3 regions of the Brevibacillus sp. AY1 genome follow, and region 2 is predicted to be linked to each of the others. Evidence: predicted binding sites of a transcription regulator. Region 2 holds the regulator's gene; each other region holds the start of a gene.
The links. The regulator LexA, encoded in region 2, represses DNA repair genes until DNA is damaged. The targets are predictions, from matches to a motif close to CGAACATATGTTCG.
Positions count from the first base shown of each region.

Region 1: JZI27_RS04390 (WYL domain-containing protein) is a predicted target of LexA. The motif match lies at 1,761-1,774, and genes of this name have one in related genera.
Region 3: recA (recombinase RecA) is a predicted target of LexA. The motif match lies at 2,112-2,125, and genes of this name have one in related genera.

Region 1 is NZ_JAFLPN010000002.1:197,176-201,824, forward strand. It holds gene JZI27_RS04380 (glycerol-3-phosphate responsive antiterminator) at 1-69, shown strand, start outside; gene JZI27_RS04385 (bifunctional metallophosphatase/5'-nucleotidase) at 98-1,681, shown strand; gene JZI27_RS04390 (WYL domain-containing protein) at 1,793-2,008, shown strand; gene JZI27_RS04395 (LexA family transcriptional regulator) at 1,998-2,228, shown strand; gene JZI27_RS04400 (YolD-like family protein) at 2,225-2,575, shown strand; gene JZI27_RS04405 (methyl-accepting chemotaxis protein) at 2,691-4,382, shown strand.
Region 2 is NZ_JAFLPN010000021.1:31,799-36,447, reverse strand. It holds gene JZI27_RS16395 (HelD family protein) at 1-863, opposite strand, end outside; gene crcB (fluoride efflux transporter CrcB) at 900-1,274, opposite strand; gene JZI27_RS16385 (DUF896 domain-containing protein) at 1,385-1,582, opposite strand; gene yneA (cell division suppressor protein YneA) at 1,659-2,042, opposite strand; gene lexA (transcriptional repressor LexA) at 2,231-2,854, shown strand; gene JZI27_RS16370 (DUF456 domain-containing protein) at 3,022-3,504, opposite strand; gene JZI27_RS16365 (LysE family translocator) at 3,729-4,367, shown strand; gene JZI27_RS16360 (SOS response-associated peptidase) at 4,523-4,649, opposite strand, start outside.
Region 3 is NZ_JAFLPN010000007.1:148,020-152,668, forward strand. It holds gene JZI27_RS09260 (competence/damage-inducible protein A) at 1-455, shown strand, start outside; gene JZI27_RS09265 (DEAD/DEAH box helicase) at 463-2,052, shown strand; gene recA (recombinase RecA) at 2,212-3,270, shown strand; gene JZI27_RS09275 (RecX family transcriptional regulator) at 3,495-4,136, shown strand; gene rny (ribonuclease Y) at 4,425-4,649, shown strand, end outside.

The sequences.
Region 1 (4,649 bases), on a different contig from region 2:
GAGTATGGTGCGGATGCCGTTTCTTTAAGCAGGCCGGAATTGTGGAATCATATCGATCAAGGCAGTTGATACGTTTGATGGCAAGGGGGAAGGAATCATGGCTACGCTGGGTACGACACGCACGCTGACAGTGCTGCAAACAAGTGATGTACACGGGAGCATTTATCCCTTTTCGTATGCCGATCATGCGCCACGGGAGATCGGGATCGCCAAGCTCGCCTCCTTGATCAAAAAGGAGCGGGAAAAGTCCGAGCATCTGCTTCTCATCGACAGTGGAGACTTGATTCAGGGTACGCCTTTGGCCTACCATCATGCCAGGATATGTCCCGAAAAGCCCAATCCGATGATTCGCTGCCTGAACCAGCTTGGCTACGACGCGGCTGTACTAGGCAACCACGAATTCAATTACGGCATGCCTTTTTTGCAAAAAGCAATAGCGGAAAGCCGGTTTTCCTGGTTCTCGGCCAATCTGACGGATAGTACAGGAAATCCGTTTTTCGGTGATGCTTACTGGATCAAGCATTTTCCATCTGGATTAAAGGTGGGAGTCCTGGGGTTAACTACTGCCTACATTCCAAACTGGGAGCACCCAGAGCACATAGCAGGCATTTGTTTTCATGATCCGGTACAGACGGCTCGGAAGTGGGTTCCTGTCTTGCGCGAGCAGGAGAAGGTCGACATCGTCGTGGTTGCGTATCATGGAGGTCTGGAAAAGGATGAGAAGACAGGGGAAGCGACAGAAGCATTGACGAAAGAAAATCAAGGCTACGAGCTTTGCGAAGCGGTAGAAGGGATCGATGTGCTTCTCACGGGGCACCAGCACCGCAAGCTTGCGGCTACTATTTGCGGAGTGAGCGTGGTACAGCCAGGTCATGAAGGAAGAGCGCTTGGAAAAGTGATGCTTACTCTGCAAGCTTGCGAAACGGGCTGGGAGGTTGTCGACAAGCAAGCTCAGCTGGTATCTGTGGAGGGGGTGGAGCCTGATCCTGACATCATCGAGTTGGCGGCAGAGTATGAAGGGCAGACGCAGATGTGGCTGGATCAGCCGATCGGATATATCGAGGGAGATATGCGGATCGTGGACTCGATGGCAGTGAGGCTGAAGGAGCATCCTTTTATTGAATGGATCAACCGGGTGCAGATGGAGGTCTCCGGTGCCGCGATCTCGAATACTGCTCTGTTTGACAATGCTTCTGCCGGCTTGCCGGAATCAGTGACGATGCGCGATATCGTCAGTAATTACATCTATCCCAATACGCTGAAGGTGTTGCGGGTGACGGGACAGGACATCAAGGATGCGCTGGAGCAGTCCGCAGCATATTTTGCACTGGACGAAAACGGTCAAATCGTCGTCAGTCCCGACTTCCTCTATCCAAAACCGCAGCATTACAACTATGATATGTGGGAAGGAATCTGCTATCAGATCCATGTGGCAAAGCCAATTGGTCATCGGATCGTCGGCTTGACCTATGATGGAATGCCGCTGGATAGGGAGGCGAAATACGAGGTAGTTATGAATCATTACCGTGCTGGCGGGGGCGGGAATTACGCCATGTTTCAGGGGAAACCGGTAGTCAGAGAAATCACGACGGAGGTCGCTGAGCTGTTGGCCGCGTATATGCTGGAACACGGCGCTCTTCAAGCGAAGGTGAATCACAACTGGTCGGTGGTCATCGAATAGGACCCATAACGGGCTCAGGCTGTCGAGAAAGTCGACAGCTATTTTTGTTGCATGTTCGCATTCTGTTCGCATATAATACAGAACAAACGTTCTTGTTTGGAGGCGAACAACGTGGTCAAGGAATTACATCGTGCAATGGCGCAGAATCAGCATATTCAGATCATTTACTTGGGCAGTCAGGGGCAGACGACTATGCGCACACTGCGACCATTGGAGATTGTGGATGGTCGACTGAAAGCTTACTGTCTGACCCGCAAGGCGCCGCGTGTTTTTGTCATAGATCGGATTCTTGCCGTTGAGCCGGTGGTGATCCGACATGCTATGTGACATCGAGCGAAAGGTACTCCGTGTGATCGCCAACTACTCCGCAGGCAGGCGCAGGACACCGACAATCGACGAGCTTTGTGTCAAAACAGGACGTAACCGTGGTGGCATCATGATGGTACTGGAAGTGCTGGCGAAAGAGAAATACATCGATTGGCAACGATCGCAGCCGGATCATCTGGTTGTCCTAGAGGCGTGGGAGAGAAAGGGGCCGGGGAAATGACAACAAACCATGCAAAGGTTTTAGCTGCAAATCGATGGGGAGGGCCTCTACCGCAGAGGCTATGCCTCGAGAAAATGGAGAATGAAAAGCTGGTGCAACAGCCGGTCATCGAAAAATCCGATATGGAAGCCTTTCACTACATGATTCGCGATGCTGGACGGGAAGATTACGGACTTTCCGTTGTGTGGTGGAAACCGGTAAAAGGCAATCTGGGGATGGTATGCAGCATGTGGGGCGCTGTGAAATGGATCGATGCCCGCGAACTGCGCGTAAAAATGGTGAATGACGCAGAGAGCAAGTGGATAGCTTTGGATCGGATTATGGATGTGAAAGGCTATCAAGAATAGATATACTGCTGTCATGATTCTCGTATATCACTTGTTGTCGATTTCTCTCCTTTCATGTCGATAAATATGATATGGTAGACTTGTAAATTTTGGGGGCGGGGAGAGTATAGACTAGATGAAAATGAGTGTGAAATGGAAGCTGATCTTTTTTGTTTGTCTGCTTTTTTTCGTAGGCACAAGCATTGTAGGCTTCTACGCGGTCATGATGACAAAAACAGAAGTCATTCAAGCAGCGCGTCAAAAGCTGCTAAGCGATCTTGCGATGGGCAAAGCGCTATTGAATGAGCGATATGCAGGGGATTGGGAGATACGGGAGGGCAAGCTGTACAAGGGAAACAACGTCATGAATGACAATTATGCCATCGTGGAGGAAATCGGGGCGCTCACCGGCGATACCGTGACTATTTTTCTTGGTAATACCCGTATTGCGACGAATGTCAAGAAGGAGGATGGCTCAAGGGCAGTGGGCACAACAGTAGCACCCGCTGTTGAGGAAGCCGTTCTCAAAGAAGGGATCACCTACCTGGGCGAAGCTGAGGTGGTGGGCACGATCAATCAAACGGCTTATGAACCCATTCAAAACCAAGCTGGTGAAGTTATCGGGATTTGGTATGTAGGTGTTCCGAATACGCCATATGAGGCGCTGGTGACATCCATGCAAAACAAATTGTTCTTTTTTATGGGCATTGAATTGCTGATCACGATCGCGCTCATTTGGTTCATGGCATCCCGAAGCATACGGCCGTTGCTTGACGTAAAACTGGCAACACAGCGTATTGCAGAGGGGAATTTAAGTATTACTAAACAGAAAATTCGTTCAAAGGATGAAATCGGGCAACTCGGCCATTCCGTTCATTTGATGACCCAACAGCTGCGGGAGATCATTTTGAAAATGAGCAAAACGTCGGAAGTGATGGCGGCTTCATCCCTGGAACTGTCCAGAAATATGGAGGTAAGCGTCAGAACAACGGAGCAGATTGCGCATTCATCACAACGCGTTGCGGCTGGCGCAGAAGAACAAGTCAACCACATTGAAGAAGCGGCAGTCGCAGTTCGCCAGACAGCGGCTGGCGTGAAAACAATCGTAGAGAACACAGATGAAATGACGGAGATGGTGGAGTCGGCATTAGACTTGTCCGAGCATGGATCTGCGATGGTATATCGCATAAAGAGCCAAATGACCGAGATTCATCGAGCGTCAGAACAGACTGCATCGATTGTCAACATTCTGGGAGAGCGATCGCAGGAGATCAGTCACATTGTTCAGATCATTTCCCAGATTGCCAATCAGACCAATCTGCTTGCTTTGAATGCGGCCATTGAAGCAGCACGAGTCGGAGAGATGGGACGTGGTTTCGCAGTTGTGGCGGATGAGGTACGCAAATTGGCCGAGCAGTCGGATCATGCGGCTGTTCAGGTGGCTGCGCTGATCCAAAACGTCCTGGATGACATTGATCAAGCATGCTCTTCTATGAAGGTGGGTGAAAGTAAGGTAGAAGAAGGGCTGAAGCAGGTTGAGGAAGTAAATGAAGCCTTCGGAGTAATTAACGGTTCAGTCTTAAGGGTAAGGGAGAAAGTACAGGAGGTTAGCAAGTCCATTGCTTATATCTCAGGAGAAACCACTCAGATCGAATCGGCAATGGAGACCATCAGTCAGGCAGCGGATGAAATTGCACATGCAATCGAGCAAAACTCAACGGCAAACGAAGAGCAGTCAGAGATGATGAATGAGATTGTTGCATTCAGCCAATCACTTGCCGAGCTGGCTGAGGAAATGAAAATGCTCGTCAATCGGTTTACATTATAAGTTGGATACATGGACTTCAAGCTCGATTGAAATCGTGTGCACTGGAGGAGACAATATTGGTCTCCTCCTCTTCTTTCTAGGGCGATGCAGCAAACGTCTTTTTTGTAATGATTTGATTTAAATAACATTTCCCTTTAATAGTAATATAATGAAATTACTTTATCAGAGGTGAGAACGTTGGAACTAATACGAAAGACAGCAGAAATAAATGGTACAAGTATTGACTACCTTGATTCTTCCATTGAATCAGCACCTGCTTTACTATTC
Region 2 (4,649 bases):
GGCATGATGGGTTTGACCAGACGAGCAGCCCAATCTACAAAGGTAGACTGTTGGACGTCATCCACGCCGAGTTCTGGCAAAACCTCGGAGATATACGTCAAGAACATGCGGTTCGGTGCAAACACCATGAATTTTTTCGAAAGCATGGTGTCCTGGTAGTTATAGATCAAATAAGACAAACGGTGCAGGGCGATCGTCGTCTTTCCGCTACCGGCAACCCCCTGAACCACGATCGGCCTTTCTTTTTCAGCACGAATGATATCGTTTTGTTCCGATTGAATCGTAGCGACAATGTCCTTCAATCGACTGTCGTTCGTCTCATTCAAGTTCGCTGCAAGAAACTCGTCGATAAAACCCTCCTGCAAAAATTCGTCAGGATGTCCCATCTCCCGGTTGATCGTTTCTTTGACCGCTCCGTCATAGATCCCGGTTATTTTTCCATGCTCAATCGCAAAATTACGCTTCAGTCTCACTTCTCCACGAACAATCTCTCTACCCATTCGGTAAAAGGCATCCTTACTTTCACCGGAGTAATACAGACTGGCAATCGGTGCTCTCCAGTCCACCACGATGGAGTCAAATGTATCACTTCGCACAATGCCGCGCTTTCCTATGTAGACCGAGTCCAGTTCATAGACCTCATCCTTCAAGAAATCCACTCGACCAAAATAAGGCTTTTCTCGCCCCTGATCTTCCAAATAGCGCAGGTCCTTTGCTTTGGAGAAATTCACTACCTGCTTCACATAATCATCAGTAGCGTCCCGAATATCCTCGCGTAATTGAGCAATCTCATTATCGATGATGGAAACGGTCTCCTCTAGCTTCTTTTGCTCCTGATCATAATCACGATGCTGTATAGCCAACTGTCATCCTCCTCTCAAAGTTTGGTTGATGGACAGCTATACTGTCACTGAAAACTGTCGTGCCAGCCAAATCCCTGCACCGCACGCCAGTATACTCGCGACCACGCTGGTCAAACCATAGGTAATCCCTTTACTGTAGTGACCCTCCATCCAAAACGTGACAACCTCCAGTGAGAAAGTGGAAAACGTCGTAAACCCTCCCATCAAGCCAGTTGCGAACAAGAGGTACAATTCCGGAGAAAGCACTCCCCGTTCCTTTCCCCAGACCGCAAATACGCCTATACAAAATGATCCAACGATGTTTACGATCCAAGTTCCATACGGCCAACCGGGTTGATTGGCCACCAATGACAGTGCGTAACGCAACAACGAACCGACGGCACCGCCAACCGCTACTGCTAGCCACCCCATTGCTTCTCCTCCATTCGTGAAGAATCACAACCTTGCCCGATCCATTATTCATAGAAAAAGACACCCAAGCCTCATGCGTGGATGTCTGTTGAATATCGGTATCTGTTATCTTACTGTTTTGGACCGTTTTCTTCAAGGTCTTCTACGTAACGAATGGAATCCAAATTAGCTCGCAACGAAAGCTTAACAGCGTCGATATATTTTTGGCGAAGTGCTTTTTGCTCGCTTTTCTCTTCATCCGACAATCCCACTTCGCGAGATTTTTTGGAAAGCTCGTTAATACGTTTGATTTCTGCGTCAGTTACCACCGCTGGTTCCTCCCACTTTGCAGGTATGCCGCTCTATTATACCACACAGCCTATCCAGCGCAAATCTAAGAGCCGTCTAAGATTGAGGGATCGGAATCAGCAAGGTCTGGCCTGGATAGATCACGACATCTTCCAGTTCATTGATGACCTTGATCTCTTCTACTAATCGCTGCACATCCATGTTCGCTTCTTCCTGATATCGTACTGACAGCTTCCACAGGCTGTCCCCCTCACGTACTGTCACCTCTTGTACTATGAGAGAAGGAGCGCTCGCAACTACCGCTTCATTTTCTTTTCCTGCAGAGCCTTCTGCCACCGAAACAAACACCAGTTCGGTCAACAAGTAAAAAAAGAGAGAAAAAGTGATGAGAAAGAGAATAGCCTGTCCTCTCGTAACACCAAATCGCACTCGGCGTACTTCCTTTTTGGCAAATCGGTTATGTAAATGAGTAGCATGCATGATTAACCCTCCTGCAAACGTACGTTCTGTTTTCTTGATCTCATCATAAATGCGAACACTTGTTCATGTCAAGCGCATTTGACAAACTTTTTCTAGCAAATCGAGAAAAAAGTCGAACTTATGTTTGTCGAACGCAAGATCCCATGGTACAATATAGAAAACATGTTCGAGAAAACAGAGGTGTTTTCATGTCAAAACTATCCAATCGGCAACAAGCCATCATCGACTTCATTCGCAAGGAAGTTCGTGAAAAAGGGTATCCGCCGTCTGTCCGCGAAATTGGCGAAGCTGTCGGACTAGCCTCCAGCTCCACTGTACACGGCCATTTGGCACGACTGGAAAAAAAGGGCCTCATCCGTCGCGACCCTACCAAGCCAAGGGCGATTGAATTATTGTCCGAAGAGGATCGCTTTCAAGACGATTTTGAAGATTTTGTGGTTCGTGTTCCTGTCATCGGTAAAGTTACGGCTGGTCAGCCAATTACTGCGATCGAAGAGGTGGAAGAGTATTTTCCACTTCCAGAGAGCATCGTCACAGCGGACAAGGTCTATATGCTGCGAGTCTCTGGTAACAGTATGATTGAAGCGGGTATTCTGGACGGCGATTATGTGATTGTTCGCCAGCAAAGTGTTGCGAACAATGGCGATATCGTTGTTGCTATGACCGAAGAAGACGAAGCGACTGTAAAGCGATTCTTCAAAGAAAAAAATCACTTCCGCCTGCAACCGGAAAACTCGACGATGGAACCGATCATCCTGGACACTGTAACTATCTTGGGCAAAGTGATCGGTGTCTATCGATTGATGCATTAATTTCACATTAGAAAACTTGGCTACGGCCAAGCTTTTGGCGGAGCCTTAGTTGCACTTATACTATCTTCCGCTAATCTTTTTAGCGCTTTAGCGCACTTAAACTTTCCGATCGTACAAAAAAGACAGCCTCGGCTGTCTTTTTGCTTTCCTCCATTCGATTTGCATCCTCAGATCGCGAGGAAAAACCAGATGATCATTGCAATTTGAATGACCACTTTCACTACCGCACTGCTGAGAAATCCGATTAGGGATCCCACTCCTGCCTTTACTGCTCGCTCAATAGGCTGATTTTGCAAAAGCTCCACAACAACTACCAGTACAAACGGCAATATGATCATCCCAAATGGCGGAAAGATAAAGATCCCCAGAATGATCCCTACAACGGCAGCGAACGACGACCACTTCGATCCACCGTATCGTTTGACAAAATACATATTGGTCAAAAGATCCGCACCATACATCAGTATACTTAACACTACCATGCCCCACCAGAAGGATGCTGGCAATCCCTCTCCAGGTCCCGCCACAAAAAAGTGGTAAAGTAAAAATCCTCCCCACAACAGCACCGTATCAGGAAGCACAGGCAAGAATATTCCAGCGATGCTTAATAGGAAGAGAGCCACGATGATAACCCACAGCAGTATCTCCATGAATTGCACTCCTTTCTTCTAGTGGTATACGAACCAACCCTCTTCTTCGTTGCATGTTGTGCCTGCTTCTAGAAAAAGAACATCTATTTATTATGGAAGCCCTATGCGATAATACCACTTAGGATTCTGTGGTTTTCATGGGATAATGGTTCATTATTTCCTTTTACATCTGCAAAAATAGATTCAGAACATAAAACGAGAGTCGTTTTTTGGGGGAGATCAACATGTTTGAGCTTTCAACATTGGGAACATTCATCGCGTTCGTGATAGGCCTATTCTTAATCCCTGGCCCTGCTGTGCTGCTTACGATCACTCGTACCGTGCAGGGTGGACGTAGAGCTGGCATTCTGGCTGGACTGGGCATTGCCACAGGCGATTTGATCCATACGCTCTTTGCTGCATTGGGACTGTCCGCGATCCTGATGCACTCAGCACTTGCATTCAACATCGTCAAGTATGCCGGGGTCATTTACTTATGTTATCTGGGAATTCGCGCGATCATGGAGAAGCCGCAGGATGACAATCAGGAAGTCTCTGACTCCGGTACGAAGGATGTCACATCTTTTAAAGCCTACTGGCAGGCAATCGTAGCAGAGGTCCTTAATCCGAAAACAGCATTATTCTTTCTGGCCTTCATCCCACAGTTTGTTCATCCGGAGCGCGGAGCATCCTTTATCCAGTTCATGGTTTTAGGTCTGATCTTCGTCGGACTTAGTGTGCTGTATACATCCCTCATCGCATGCAGTATCCGCCCACTTGGCGTTTTGGTCAAAAAAATCAAATGGCTTGGCCCTTGGAAGAACAAAATTGTCGGCTTTATTTACATCAGTCTGGGCTTAAAGGTGGCGCTGGAGTCAAAGTGAGCTTGAAGTACAGAGGATAACCCTGATTTTTCGATACAGCAGCAAAAACCAGATTATCGATCGTGATAAGCTGGTTTTTTCAATTAATTATGGAAAAGGAAGAAATCCTATTCCATCTCACGCCCATGTAAAGGTGGGTTCTACTAAGTTGTCCTTTATACGGGATCGGTAATTGCTTGAATACACTCTGGCCCATCATTCTTGGGGCTGCCAACGCTAGCTGGCACTGCGTATGCTTTCATTTGTTCGGCTTCATATGGAACCATTAAGGACTGCAATAAT
Region 3 (4,649 bases), on a different contig from region 2:
TTGTCTCCGAGTTGAAGCGCAGGGGGGAAACGGTTGCTTGTGCAGAAAGCTGTACAGGTGGTTCTGTCGCCTCGTTGATCACCATGGTGCCCGGCAGTTCTGCCGTATACAATGGTGGTATTGTTTGCTACACCAACGAGGTCAAGCATCGTTTTCTGGATGTGCCGGAATCGGTGTTGCAAACAGATGGTGCGGTCAGTGAGACAACCGCTCGAATTCTAGCTGAAAGCATCAGAGAAAAATTAGGCTCAACCTACGGCATATCGGTTACTGGCGTAGCGGGCCCCGATCCATCTGAGGGGAAGCCTGTGGGTCTGGTTTATATCGGGATTGCCACAGAAGGCATGCCGACAGTAGTGAACGAATTGCGGCTGGCTGGAAAGAGACATGCCATTGTCAAGCGTGCCGCTAAATATGCGCTGTTTTATGCGCTGCAAATGCAAAAAGAAAGGTGACGTATTCATGACGATTTTTTCAGATTTTCCTTTACATAAATCTATCCTTCAAGCCATTCACGATATGGGCTTTGAGGAACCATCGCCGATTCAGGCAGCTTGTATTCCGAAAGTACTGGAGGGCGGCGACCTGATCGGTCAAGCTCAAACAGGTACAGGGAAGACGGCAGCTTTTGGTATTCCGCTTTTGGAAAAAGTAACACCTGCAAATCGCGTACAGGCGATCATTCTCACGCCTACCCGTGAACTGGCGATCCAGGTAGCTGGCGAGCTCTTGCGAATTGGAAAGTACAACAAAGTGCGGATCTTGCCTATCTATGGAGGTCAATCCATCGGCCATCAGATCCGTGCACTTCGTCAAGGTGTTCAGGTTGTGGTCGGTACGCCAGGTCGTGTACTGGATCATCTTCGCCGCAAAACGCTGAAGCTGGAAGGTGTACATACGCTTGTTTTGGACGAGGCAGACGAAATGCTCGACATGGGCTTCGTGGACGATATCGAAACGATCATTAACCACCTGCCTGAAGACCGCCAAACCTTGCTCTTCTCGGCAACCATGCCGCCAGAAATCAAGCGCTTGGCTACCCGTTACATGAAGTCTCCGCAAACGATTGCTGTCAGCCGCGAGGAAGTGACAGCTCCACTGATCGAGCAAGTGTATTACAAAGTGTTTGACCGCAATAAGCTGGAAAGCCTGTGCCGCATTCTGGACAGTGAAGATGTGGAATTGGGGATCATTTTCTGCCGTACCAAACGCGGTGTAGATGAACTGACTGAGATGCTGCAATCACGGGGTTACTTGGCTGATGGCTTGCATGGCGACCTGTCTCAAGCTCAGCGTGATAAGGTGATGAATTCCTTCCGTGAGGGTTCGATTGAGTTTTTGATTGCGACAGATGTGGCAGCCCGCGGTATTGACGTCGGCAATGTATCCCATGTCATCAACTACGATATCCCGCAGGATTCCGAGAGCTATGTACACCGGATTGGCCGTACGGGTCGTGCTGGACGCAAAGGGATTGCCATGACATTGGTGACTCCGCGCGAAGTCAGACAGATGATGTTCATTCAGAAGCAAACCAAAGCACAGGTGCTCTCCCGCAATGTACCATCGCTTGAGGAAGTAGCGGAGCGCAAGCAGGAACAGCTGCGTGAACAGCTGATCAGCCTGCTGGAGAGCGACGCCATTGCTGAGATGTATCAAAAGGTTACAGATTCTCTGGTGGAACAGTATCCGGCAGAAAAAATTGCTGCTGCAGCTCTGCACCTTGCTTTCCATAGTGAAGTGGCGGAAGCAAAAGAGCCTGAAGCATACAACTTCGGAGAGACTGGTGCTGCCAAAGGCATGGTCCGCTTCTTCCTGAACGTGGGACGCAATGCCAATATAAAGCCGCAGGACCTGGTTCGCGAGATTTCCGAGTCGGTGGGGATCCCTGGGAAATCGGTAGGTCGGATCGACATTTTCGAGAACTTTACTTTTGTTGAAGTTCCGGAGGATGTAGCAGCTTTTGTTTACGAATCGCTGCGTCAAACGCGAATCAACGGCAAGCGCATCAACCTCGAGCCTGCGAAGCCTCGCGGAGCAAAGCGTTCTTAATACACAAGACCGGAACAGCCATTCGCTCATGGACGATGCGGATGGCTGTTTTCTGTATGCGAATATTTGTTCGTAAAAAATACTTGGCAAACCGTTCTATCTCGATGTATGATGAGTACAAGAACAAATGAACCGAAAAGTTGAAAGGGTGTGTACCATTTGTCAGATCGTCGCGCAGCTTTGGAAAGTGCATTGCGTCAAATAGAAAAGCAGTTCGGAAAAGGTTCCATTATGAAGTTGGGGGAAGTAGCCAACATCCAGGTTTCCACCGTGTCCAGCGGTGCCTTGGCCCTTGATATTGCCCTTGGAGTGGGTGGATTCCCACGCGGACGAATTGTAGAAGTATACGGGCCAGAATCCTCTGGTAAAACGACCGTTGCTTTGCATGCGATCGCAGAAGTGCAAAGACAGGGTGGTCAAGCGGCCTTTATCGATGCGGAGCATGCGTTGGACCCTGTATATGCGGCCAAGCTTGGCGTCAATATCGAAGAGCTGCTGCTTTCCCAGCCGGACACAGGGGAACAAGCGTTGGAGATCGCGGAAGCGCTGGTTCGCTCCGGTGCCGTAGACATTATCGTAGTCGACTCCGTAGCAGCTTTGGTTCCGAAAGCGGAGATCGAGGGCGAGATGGGAGATTCCCACGTAGGTTTACAGGCGCGTCTGATGTCGCAAGCACTGCGTAAACTCTCTGGTGCGATCAACAAATCGAAAACGATTGCGATCTTCATTAACCAGTTGCGTGAAAAAGTTGGTGTCATGTTTGGGAACCCTGAAACGACACCAGGTGGGCGAGCACTTAAATTCTACGCCAGCGTGCGTCTTGATGTTCGCAAGGCTGAGTCGATCAAAGTGGGCAACGACATCTTGGGTAGCAAAACCAAGATCAAGGTTGTGAAAAATAAAGTAGCTCCTCCATTTAAAGTAGCAGAAGTCGACATCATGTATGGGGAAGGTATCTCCCGCGAAGGTAGCATTCTGGATATCGGTGCTGAGATCGACGTGGTGCAAAAGAGCGGTGCATGGTATTCCTTCAATGAAGAGCGCTTGGGTCAAGGACGTGAAAACTCCAAGATCTATCTGAAAGAGAATCCGCACATCGCAACCCAGATTGAGGTAAAAGTTCGCGAGTACTACAGTCTCAATCCGAGTTCGATTCCGGCTACTGAGCCTGTGCATGATCCAGAACAAGACGAAGAACCAGCCTTTGATCTGGACTAATGGAGCGCATATGAGGAAGCAGCCTGTCGGTGAGACAGGCTGTTTTACTTCTACTATCGGAGTTTAAGTGCGCAAAAGCGCAAAAGGATTAGCGGATGATAGTATACGTGCAACATAGTGAGACTTCGAACGGAGTGAGTTAGCCCCTTGGGTACAAAGGCTCCGCCAAAGGCTTGCCGCAGCCAAGTTTTCTAAAAAACGAGCTGCCAGAGGAGTGGAAAAGGATGACGAACGGAGTTATTACGGGGGTTCATCAGGATCAAAAACAGAAGCAACGTTATCATATCTATGTCGAGGACACTTTTGCTTTTTCGGTGCATGAAGACATCCTCGTCAAATACAACCTGTTCAAAGGAACCGAAGTGGACGAATCCTTTTATCAGGAAATCGTATTGGCAGAGGAAAAGCAGAAGGCGTATTTGGCTGCTCTTCGTTATCTCGGAATCCGCCCGCGGACGGGCAATCAGCTTCAATCCTATTTGCTAGAAAAGGGCTTTTCCTCGGAGATCGCAGAAGAAGTATGCCGACGCTGCAAGGAACAAAAATACTTGGACGATCAAGCATTTGCTAGACAGTGGGTTGATGAGCGATTGCGTTTGAAGCCAAGGAGCTCATACATGCTGCGTATGGAATTGCAGCAGCGCGGCGTGGAGAAAGCGATCGTGGAAGAGGCTGTGAGTGCAGTATCACGGGAAAATGAGCTTTCTGCAGCCCGTGCTCTCATCGAGAAAAAGGTGCGTCGCCTGCAAGGACCGCCAAATCCCGATGAAGAGAGAAGGCTCCTTTCCATGCTCATGCGGAAGGGTTTTTCTCATACGATCGTTCAGCAGATCAGGGGCGAATTGCGTCAGCGTACAGATGGATAAGCGTGACTCTATTTGCATCTTCTTGACAATTCTTGTTCACAAATAATAAAATAGGTTTGTATTTACTTGGTGTATCATAACTTTTTTGCTGATTTGCTCACTCGTTGCCTGTGGAACAACTGAAAACCCGTGCAATGATTGTGCGGCTTCAGCGGACCGAGTAACATCGGTCTTGTTTTTTAGTCGAACGTTCTATGAGAGCAAAGTCGACAAGCGGCACTCCATGAAAAACGAATGCTTGGAAAGCGGGGAGATGTCAAACAATAAGGAGGTGAAACGAAAGAGCCTATGGAAACCATTATTACTGTAGTCATTGCGCTTGTTACCTTGCTGATCGGCTTAGGTATTGGCTACTTCGTCCGCAAGTCGATTGCGGAAGCTAAAATCGGCAGTGCAGAAGTAGCTGCGCTCCAGATTGTAGAAGAAGCGAAACGGGACGCCGAAGCCGTGAAAAAGGAAAAGGTGCTGGAAGCCAAGGATGAAGTGTTCAAGCTTCGTTCCGAAGCAGAAACC